2 regions of the Yersinia kristensenii genome follow, and region 2 is predicted to be linked to the other one. Evidence: predicted binding sites of a transcription regulator. Region 2 holds the regulator's gene; the other holds the start of a gene.

Region 1 (5,481 bases), 2.2 Mb from region 2:
GGCGGTGGGTATCCCGCGCCCAGTTCCCCTGGGTTCTTAATAGACCATCTTGCCAACGAGTGGAGAACTGATTAATTGCTATCCCTGCTGGTGATAATGCTAATGTCGCGATAGGGTCAATCAGATGAATATTACCTTTAATAATGTCACCGGCATTAAGGGATAATTCCCCATCATCACTTTGCCAGTCACCTTGCTTAAACGTGATGTTTTTAAGGGTGAGATCTAAGTCATTAAACGCCCAATTTTTCCCTTCAACCCGCGCATCAATTAAATCAAAGCGTTTCAGCGTAATGGGCGGAAGTTGTAAAAATGTATTCCAGACATCTTCTAATGCTGCCGAGGTTTGTAGACGAATATTACTCAAGCGTAAGCTTCCGACCAGCCAACTTCCATCAGCGGATTGACTGGCATTGCCAGTCAGCTCCCCTTGCGCGATATCAGCCCCGAAGTTATTCAAAGTAAGTGTGTTTTTCTGTATTGAGCCTTGCAAATACAGTTTTTCAGCTGTGATGCCATTGATGCTCAAAGAACCCGCGCTGAACTGAAATTGGGCATTTTCACCCAGACTATTACCGGGCATTGGTTGCCAAGGGATCAGGCCGCCATTAACTTGTTGCCCAGCCACTGTCCACTGACCTGCCTGATTTTGCGGCTCAATAGTGGTATTGAGCGCCATATTGGTCAGCCTTAAAGTATCAGCCTGCAAGGGTAGCGGTGATGTGCTGTTATTGAGAGTTAAACTACCATTTTGCAAATTAAGGCTGAGAAGATGGCGAGGCTCGGTCAGTTGCTGCCAGCTCAGACCCAATACGGCCTGCTGGGCAATAAGAAACGCAGGCTGATTGGCCCGCCCGAGCGTGATATCAGTCAAGCTGACTTGCCCAGGTTGTGACCATGAGTGGTCTATTTTCCCCAGAGAAAGGCGATATTCGCTGTTATCACTGACCCAACGGCTTAACCAACCAGCAGCCCAGCTAGTCTGAAGCAATACATAGCACAGCACTATAGACAGTACTAATAGCAGTAATAACGTTAGCAGCACTTTCCCGAGAAATTTCATCCGGTATTTCCACGCCTGTCTGTATACGGAACTCTGTTTATGCCGCAAATTGTCCATTAGCTCAATAGACAATCAGTTATTGGAGCATAAAAAAATGGCCGGTGTCGTTTACGACCGGCCATTTCAGTGACGTATTAGCGTGAAGATTATTTTTCTTCTGGGAAGAGTAAGTTAAGTACGATGGCAGTAATACCGCCAGCTGCAATTCCAGAAGAAAGTAGGGTTTTAATCCAGTCAGGTGCAAATTGCAGAATCAGTGGTTGCTGTGCCACACCCATACCGACCGCCAATGACAACGCCATAATCATAATCGCGCGGCGATTAAGGGTTTCGCGAGAAACGATCCGCACTCCGGAAGCCGCAATCGTGCCGAACATCACGAGAGTTGCACCGCCCAGTACAGGTTCTGGAATATGTTGCACAAACCCAGCTACAGCAGGGAATAGCCCCAGAACAATCAGCATCAGTGCGACCACAAAACCGACATAGCGGCTGGCAACACCGGTCAACTGGATAACCCCATTATTTTGGCCGAAGCAGGAGTTAGGGAAGGTGTTGAACACGGCGGAAAGCATGGAGTTCAAGCCATTTGCTAACACACCGCCCTTCAGGCGTTTCATGTACAACGGGCCACGAACCGGTTGCTCTGATACATCCGAGGTTGCGGTGATATCCCCGATGGTTTCAAGTGAGGTCACCATGAAGATAAGCATCAGCGGCACCAGCAGGTTCCAATCAAAAGACAAACCATAGTACAGCGGCGTTGGGATGGTAATCAGGGCGGTGTCTACCACTGGGCGGCTTTCAGGCAACATGCCTAGCGTCCATGCCAACAGGTAACCCACCGCCATGGCGATAACTAGAGAGGCCACTCGTAGATACGGGTTGCGCTGGCGGTTCAGTAAAATAATCACCAGCAGCACGGAGCCGGCTAATAACAGATTTTTAGGTGCGCCAAAAGTATGGTCGCTCATCGCGCCATAACCGCCACCAATAGATGTCAGCCCAACTTGAATCAATGACAGGCCGATAATCATCACCACAATACCGGATACCAATGGAGTAATGATGCGGCGCGCCAGATGCAAGAAACGGGAAAGTATAATTTCGGTACAGGATGCAACCATCAAGGTGCCGAACAAGGCCGCCATCATGGTCGGGATATCAGCCCCACCATTTTTCAACGCCAAACCGCCCATAATCAGCGGAGCAACAAAGTTAAAACTGGTGCCCTGAATGGATAACAGGCCAGAGCCAATCGGCCCCCAGGTTTTAATTTGCAGCAGCGACGCCAGGCCGGAGGCAAACAGTGACATGCTGATAATGCGCTGGGTATCTTCCGCTGGCAGCCCCAACGCCTGACAAATTAACAGGCCGGGGGTTATCACCGCGACAAACATAGCCAATAAATGTTGGCATGCGGCAAACAGAGTTTGGGCGAGTGGCGGGCGGTCTTCTAAACGGTAAATGAGTTCGCTGGGGCGAGTTGTTGTCTGCTGTGGAGCATCAAGTTCGGCGGATTGCGTAGACATGGAGTGGCATTCCCGGATCGGCAAAGAGGGCATTTTAATGATCCGCTTCACAAAAGCAATCGGTTGCGCCGTATTTTCTTAAATATTCTTGTTTGGCGCTAGTTCATATTTTTCTTTTACTAAACTTGTAATTAAGAGCATTTTTTTTTCTAATCCCCCTCTTACTGCTTTGGCGTTTATTAAGGAATTGTCTAACGTCATATTTTTATTCGATATTTTAATCGCATGGAGTACCAAGATGTTTCATCTCGATACCTATGGCACGCTAGTCGCGGCCTGTCTGGTTTTATTGTTAGGCCGAAAACTCGTACAAACAGTCCCTTTTCTAAAAAAATACACTATTCCAGAACCGGTAGCGGGTGGTCTGCTGGTGGCTTTCATGATGCTACTGATGCAAAAGACCCTCGGTTGGGAAATCAGTTTTGATATGTCGCTGAAAGACCCCTTGATGTTGGCATTCTTTGCAACAATTGGCCTGAATGCTAACTTGGCGAGTTTGCGCGCCGGTGGCAAGGCCTTGAGTGTGTTTGTCTTTGTGGTCGTTGGCTTGCTACTGATGCAGAACGCGATTGGCATTGCTCTCGCGAAGCTGATGGGATTGGATCCGCTAATGGGCTTATTGGCCGGTTCAATTACGTTGTCAGGTGGACACGGTACCGGTGCAGCATGGAGTAAAGTGTTTGCTGAACGCTATGGTTTTGAAAATGCAACTGAAGTTGCTATGGCCTGTGCAACATTTGGCTTAGTGCTCGGCGGATTGATTGGTGGCCCGGTTGCTCGCTATCTGGTCAAACACTCTTCCACACCAGATGGCACCCCAGAGGACAGCGAAGTACCTTCCGCTTTTGAAAAGCCTTCTGCGGGCCGCATGATAACTTCATTGGTACTGGTCGAAACCATCGCCATGATTGCAATTTGCCTGATGGCTGGCCAAGTAATTTCTGGTGCGTTACTGGGCTCGATGTTTGAATTACCGACCTTTGTTTGTGTGTTATTCGTCGGAGTTATTCTCAGTAACACGCTCGCGGTCATCGGCTTCTATAAAGTCTTTGATCGCGCAGTTTCGGTGTTGGGGAATGTCAGTTTGTCACTGTTCCTGGCAATGGCTTTGATGAGCCTGAAACTGTGGGAGCTGGCTTCACTGGCATTGCCGATGTTGGTTATCTTGTCGGTACAGGCATTGGCGATGGCGCTGTACGCTATCTTCGTCACTTATCGGTTGATGGGTAAAAACTATGATGCGGCAGTGTTAGCGGCGGGCCATTGTGGTTTTGGTTTAGGTGCGACGCCGACGGCCATTGCGAATATGCAGGCCATTACTGACCGTTTCGGTCCATCACATTTAGCTTTCTTAGTGGTGCCAATGGTCGGTGCGTTCTTTATTGATATCGTCAATGTGATCGTGATTAAGCTTTATCTGTTACTACCAATCTTCCCTGCGGTAGTGGGATAATTCAGTTGTAAGGTAATAGTCTTAAGGGGCGGATAAAACCGCCCTTTAATCATCAAGCATTGGTATAACGCGTTCGCTCTGGTAGCCAGCGTTCTATTAATGCCTGTGCATGTTCGGGATATTGTTGATGCAGGTGGCGAGCTACTCTTTGCACTTCTGGAATCATGGCCTGATCACGCAGTAAATCAGCCACTTTAAACTCGGCACTGCCGGTTTGGCGCGTCCCTAATAATTCGCCGGGGCCACGTATTTCTAAATCCCGCTGGGCGATAACAAAACCGTCATTACTGTCACGCAGCACTTGCAAGCGCATCTGAGCCGTTTTACTCAGCGGTGTTTTATACAGCAGAACACAGTGTGAAGCGACGGCTCCGCGGCCCACACGGCCACGTAACTGGTGCAATTGCGCTAACCCTAACCGCTCCGGATTATCGATAATCATCAAACTGGCATTCGGGACATCAACCCCAACTTCAATCACTGTGGTGGCCACCAATAATTGCAATTCACCCTGTTTGAAAGCCAGCATAACCGCCTGTTTTTCTGGCCCTTTCATCCGGCCGTGCACCAAACCGACTTTAATCTCCGGCAAGGCGATTTTCAGCTCCTCACAGGTGACTTCCGCGGCTTGGGCTTCTAGTAGCTCAGATTCTTCAATCAAGGTGCAGACCCAATAAGCTTGGCGGCCCTCTTCCAAACAGGCATTTTTGACCCGTTGAATGACATCACTGCGGCGAGTATCTGGAATTGCCACTGTCGTGACTGGGGTTCTACCTGGGGGAAGTTCGTCAATGACCGAGGTATCGAGATCAGCATAAGCCGTCATGGCCAGCGTTCGGGGGATGGGGGTTGCCGTCATAATCAACTGGTGTGGGTGGAAGCCTTGCTCTTCGCCCTTTTCCCATAATGCGAGCCGCTGATGAACACCAAAACGATGCTGCTCATCAATAATAACCAGTGCTAATCCAGAAAATTGTACTTGTTCCTGAAACATGGCGTGAGTACCCACGACCATAGAAACCTGACCGCTGGCAACCGCTTCTTGCTGTGCCAGCCGTGCTTTGCCTTTTTGTTTCCCAGCCAGCCAGCCGACTTGTAAACCTAACGGCTCCAGCCATTGACGAAAAGTATTGGCATGCTGTTCAGCCAGTAACTCAGTGGGAGCCATCAACGCGACCTGCTTACCGTGGGCAATAGCACGCAGTGCGGCCAGTGCGGCAACCAATGTTTTACCCGAGCCGACATCTCCTTGAATCAACCGCATCATAGGGAAATCATGGGTCATATCTTGTTCGATTTCCGCGACAACCCGCTGTTGGGCATGGGTTGGTGTGAAAGGCAGTGCTGCAAGAAAACGTTGTTTAAGTTGTTCTTCGGGCAATAAGGAAAGCGCCCGATAGCTTTGTGCTCCTGCCCTGACCGCCAACATGCTG
Region 2 (5,481 bases):
CACAAACCTAACTGAAGCGTGTTTTGCAGTGCTGCCGCTTTGCCAGTATTCGCCGGAAAGGGCATTAATGCATTTGCTACGATAATAGGGTAGCAGGCACCATTCACCAGCGCCATTATGCAAAACGGAATAAGTAAGGTCATCAGTGTTGGTGTCGTCAATGTGGCTATCAGATAGAGCGCAATCATACTGAAGGCATAACCGGCTAACAGCCATGGCAACAGAGTGTTGCCTTTAATCCGACTTAAGGCACTGCGGCAGGCAAAACCCCCGAGCAAAAAGGCTAATGTTTGTGGAACATAACTCAAACCTATGGCATTCGGGCTATATCCCATATCGCCTAAAATGAAAGGTGAGCCGGTTAACCAGGCGAAAAAACCCGCGCTACATGCTGCAAACATCATCACGTTGCCGCTAAATACGGGGGATTTCAGCAACTGCCAGAAACTAATAGCACTTTTGCTTTTAAGCACGCTATCCGATACTACTTTTTTCCGTTCCTTAAGCAGTGCGGTCGGGATCAGCAGTAGCAGTGTAATCACCAACAAAACGACAAAAATTGACCGCCAACTGAAATGGTTTAATAACCACGCACCTAATAAAGGGGCCAGCGCGGGGGATAACGCCACTAAAGGCATTATGGTTGCAAACACTCGATTGACTTTGCTGCTGTGGTACCGATCTACCACCAATGCTTGCCAGCTCACGGCGGCAGAACAGACGCCCACCGCTTGAATAAAGCGCAGAACTAATAACTGTGTCGCCGTTTCAACCCATAAGATGCCCAGACAGCCAATGGCAAATAAACCTAATCCGACTAATAGTACCGGTTTGCGGCCTAATTTATCGGAAACAGGCCCCCAAATAAGCTGGGCGATAGCGAAACCAGCGAGAAAGATACTGAGGCTGGCACTGATGGAGCCAGCGGAGGTCTGTAGTTCTTGTTGCATAGCGCCAAAGGCAGGCAAATACATATCGGTGGCCAGGTACCCCAACATGCTCAAACCGGCCAGATAGAACATGAAACTGGAAGTCGTTTTCATTTTTTGTGTCTCATTATAATTTTGCAGGCAAAACTTTTATCATTGAAATTCCATTGCGGGGGGCATTCTAGCGGCGAGGTATTCTGTTGTGAAACGGTAATATTTGCGCCATGCTATCAAAAAAATTGATGGCAAATATTTAGTCTAGGGGAAGGGCAAAATATGTGGTCAGAATATTCATTGGATGTGGTCGATGCAGTTGCTCGCACCGGGAGTTTCAGCGCCGCAGCTCAAGAATTGCACCGCGTCCCGTCGGCGGTAAGTTATACCGTGCGCCAGTTGGAAGAGTGGCTGGCAGTGCCGTTATTTGTGCGGCGTCATCGGGACGTAGAATTGACGGAGGCGGGCAGGGTTTTTATCAAAGAAGCTAGAGATGTTATCAAAAAAATGAATGGCACACGGCGACAGTGCCAACAAGTGGCAAATGGTTGGCGTGGGCAACTCAATATCGTGGTCGATAAAATCGTCAAACCTCAGCGGAGCCGCCGGTTAGTATTGGATTTTTATCGCCATTTCCCCGATATCGAACTGCGGGTGCGTTATGAGGTATTTAACGGTGTCTGGGATGCACTGGCGGATGGACAAGCTGAAATGGCCATTGGAGCGACTCGCGCCATCCCGGTTGGCGGGCGATTTGTCTTCCGCGACATGGGCTTTTTAAGCTGGCATTGTGTCGTGAGCGTCAATCACCCCTTAGCTTACTTAACCGGGCCCCTTACTGATGACCAATTGCGGCCTTATCCCTCACTTTGTTTGGAGGATACTGCGCGAAATTTGCCGAAACGAGATACCTGGACCTTGGATAACCAACAGCGCTTAGTGGCACCGGATTGGGCCACGGGAATAGATTGTCTGTGTGCAGGATTATGTGTCGGAATGGTGCCCGCGCATATGGTATCGCCCTTGATTGAACAAGGGAAACTGGTGGCATTAACATTGGCCGAGCCACTTCCTGATAGCCCGTGTTGCTTGACGTGGGAGCAGAATAATCATTCGCCAGCCTTAGCATGGATGCTGGCGTATTTAGGTGACAGTGTCACACTTAATAATGAGTGGCTAAGAGATGATAATGACATGGGTAATGATTAAGCACGGCAGAATTAGTTGCCGGTAACAGGGCGCTACCGGCGGGCGAAGATTAGCGGCGATAATCGCGGAATGGGCCATCTGCCACCGATCGGCGTTCAACCAGTTTAGGATGTACTTCAATAGTTTGTGGGTCTTCGCGTTTACTGACAATGCGGTCGAGCAACATGGCAAAGGCGGTTTCCCCTAATCTCTCTTTGGGCTGATGAATCGTGGTCAGCGCCGGTGAGAAATAGCGTGCATTGCGCACATTATCATAACCGATCACTGAAATATCTTGTGGCACCCGCAGGCCCAATTCATCCGCCGCGCATATTGCACCCATTGCCATAATATCACCGCCACAGAATACGGCGGTCGGGCGGTGTTTTTGTGTCAGAATTTGGTGCATAGCTTTATAACCGGATTCTGGCTCAAAATCCCCCTGAACCACCCATTCGTCACGCAGCGGGATATTGGCTTCCTCCAGTGCCTTCAGAAAGCCCTGGTGGCGACCACCACCGGTATTTCGCGATAACTGACCGGGAATCGCCCCGATATCACGGTGACCGCGCTCAATAAGATAACGGCCAGCCAAATAACCTCCTTCGAATGCATTATCAATAATCGAGTCAGTAAAATCGCCACGGGCAGTACCCCAGTCCATCACAACCATTGGAATATTGCGATAATCTTCTAACATCCCCAGTAATTGTTCAGGATATTCAGAACACATCACCAATAATCCATCGACACGCTTTTGCGCCAGCATGGACAGATAGGCTTTTTGTTTATCCAGATTATTATGAGAATTACACAAAATCAGGGTGTAGCCTTTGCTATAACAGCTATTTTCAACTGCTTCGATTACCTCAGCAAAATAGGGTGCTTCACTGGATGTTGCCAACAAGCCAATTGATTTAGTGTGATTAACTTTCAAGCTGCGGGCCACAGCACTGGGCGAATAATGCAGCTCTTTAATGGCCGCCCACACAGCGGCCTTGGTATTTTCGGCGACGAAACGAGTTTTATTGATAACGTGCGAAACGGTGGTGGTAGACACACCCGCGTGTTTGGCCACATCTTTAATCGTTGCCATAAAAAGAATGACTCCTAAGCTCACCTGTTGCAGTAGGTAAGTATTATGTTAATCGTTTGCCTGTATGACTCGAACACCGCTCAGACAGAGACACAAGAGTAGGCTGGTAAGTTGAATCAGCAGGCTGTCTGAGAGGTTTTATTGGACATTATTAGTCGGCATACAGTTATGAACTGCGAATTTTGGCTGATCTGGAGGAAAAGTGAAAGAGGTAATCAAAGTTATAAAGTGCGTAATGAGCACAAGATTTTTTTTCTTAACTGTGGGAAAATGATTTAACGCACTAATTGTGTGCCTTTACCTTACTATACTTTAAATAATTCGAGTTGCAGGAAAGCGGCAAGTGAAAGGCAAATTGGTTGTAAACCATTTTGAACAGAGCTTGTGCTGACACGTAGGATGAGCCTCCGATACACTTACAGTGTAAGTGATTCGGGCGATTTAACGTAGTTAACGCAGATGCTACTTGAAATATGACCAAGTATAAAAATTAACCGGCTGAGGAGTTTTTATGGATACCAATCTGAAAATGTCGCTGATTACGACTGTTGGTGCGCTGGCGATGATTATTGCTTTTAGCTTCGTGGCGGTAATGAATTAATTAAACCACTTGCCGGTGTGAAGCCATTAGTAGGGCGGTTAAACCGCCCTTAATTATTTCTACTGATAATATCCACGCGTGTTGTCTTTCTGTTTGCGCTGTATCAGGCTAAATTTTTCTCAACGAAAGACCAATTTACTAAGGCCCAGAAGTTTTCCAGATATTTTGGTCGCGCATTACGATAATCAATATAGTAAGCGTGTTCCCACACATCCACAGTCAGCAGCGGCTTATCAGCCGTCGTCAGCGGTGTTGCCGCATTTGATGTACTGACAATCGCCAGTGCGCCATCCGCTTTTTTGACCAGCCACGTCCAGCCTGCGCCAAAGTTTTTCACCGCCGCATCAGTAAACTGTGCTTTAAATTCAGCGAAAGAACCAAAGGATTGATTAATGGCATCGGCAACTTTGCCGGTAGGTTCGCCGCCACCATTCGGTGATAAACAGTGCCAGTAAAAGGTGTGGTTCCAGACTTGGGCTGCATTATTAAAGACACCGCCACTGGAAGTTTTAATAATCTCTTCCAAGGATTTACCTGCAAACTCAGTATCCTTAATCAGATTATTGAGGTTGACCACATAAGTGTTGTGGTGCTTGCCGTAATGGTATTCCAGCGTTTCAGCAGAAATGTGCGGTTCCAGTGCATTTTGTGCATAAGGTAATGCCGGTAATTCAAAAGACATCGCTCTCTCCTTTCGGGGTTGCTCAGGGTGTTTGCTCCTCAAATCCAACCATTTGCAGTCGCTAAGATGGGGTGAGGGGCGGTTAAAATCGTAATTATTGTATTTTTGTTGTGGGTATTAATCTTAACAACTTTCAACAGAAATGACAGATATAACCACATCGTTTGATGGGGTATTGTGTGAAAAGCATGTGCTGAAGTTATGTGATTGAGGGGCGATGATTGAGTTATTGGCACCCGATAGGTCTACCAGGTGCGGGGATCGAGATTAGCGGCCCGTTTTTTGATTAACGAATAGTTTTGGGTGTCACGACGCGGCGAGCGCCAACATAATGATCTTGCCAGTAGTCATTATCTAGCATGCTAATGCGAATTTCTTCACCAGTACGCGGTGACTGAATAAATTTGCCATTGCCTAAATAAACGCCGACATGATCAGCAACACCACGATTAGCAATATTGAAGAAGACTAAATCTCCGCTTTCTAATTCCGCGCGTTTCACCGGTGCGGCATCGCGTAAATGATACATTTCATTAGCCGTGCGTGGCATTTTTATTCTGATGACATCTTTATAGGCGTAATAAATAAGCCCACTGCAATCAAAACCTGTATTAGGGGAGGTCCCCCCCCAACGATAAGGTTTACCGACTTGCTTCATCAGTTTGCTCATCGCAGTCTGTTTGGCGTGCTGATAGCGTTTTTTATGTGCAGGGCTGAGCGTGAGCTTATTATTTGCCGCTAATTTGGTCTCTGCTTTACCTTGGGTTTTATTTCGGTGGCGGCCATAAGCAACTTTCTCTATTTTACCCACCGCCACTTTTTTATGGGCGGCGGTTTTAATCTGAGGTGTTTTAGTCGCGATTGTTTTACTCGGAATTGTTTTATTGCTGTCTGATTTTTTTGTAGGGTTACTGACCTCTTGTACTTTCTTCTTAATAACTTTGCTGGCAGTGGCTGCTGTTTTCTTTTTATCGTTATTGGCTATTGTTTT

Evidence for each region. The regulator PurR, encoded in region 2, represses purine synthesis genes. The targets are predictions, from matches to a motif close to CANGCAAACGTTTGCNTG.
Region 1: gltS (sodium/glutamate symporter) is a predicted target of PurR. The motif match lies at 2,648-2,665, and genes of this name have one in related genera.

Annotation. Positions count from the first base shown of each region.
Region 1 covers NZ_UHIY01000001.1:1,535,824-1,541,304, forward strand. The annotation lists gene DX162_RS07120 (AsmA family protein) at 1-1,063, opposite strand, end outside; gene DX162_RS07125 (uracil-xanthine permease family protein) at 1,210-2,595, opposite strand; gene gltS (sodium/glutamate symporter) at 2,834-4,048, shown strand; gene recG (ATP-dependent DNA helicase RecG) at 4,101-5,481, opposite strand, start outside.
Region 2 covers NZ_UHIY01000001.1:3,721,805-3,727,285, reverse strand. The annotation lists gene punC (purine nucleoside transporter PunC) at 1-1,043, opposite strand, end outside; gene punR (DNA-binding transcriptional activator PunR) at 1,206-2,132, shown strand; gene purR (HTH-type transcriptional repressor PurR) at 2,182-3,207, opposite strand; gene cydH (cytochrome bd-I oxidase subunit CydH) at 3,719-3,808, shown strand; gene sodB (superoxide dismutase [Fe]) at 3,912-4,490, opposite strand; gene DX162_RS17040 (C40 family peptidase) at 4,777-5,481, opposite strand, start outside.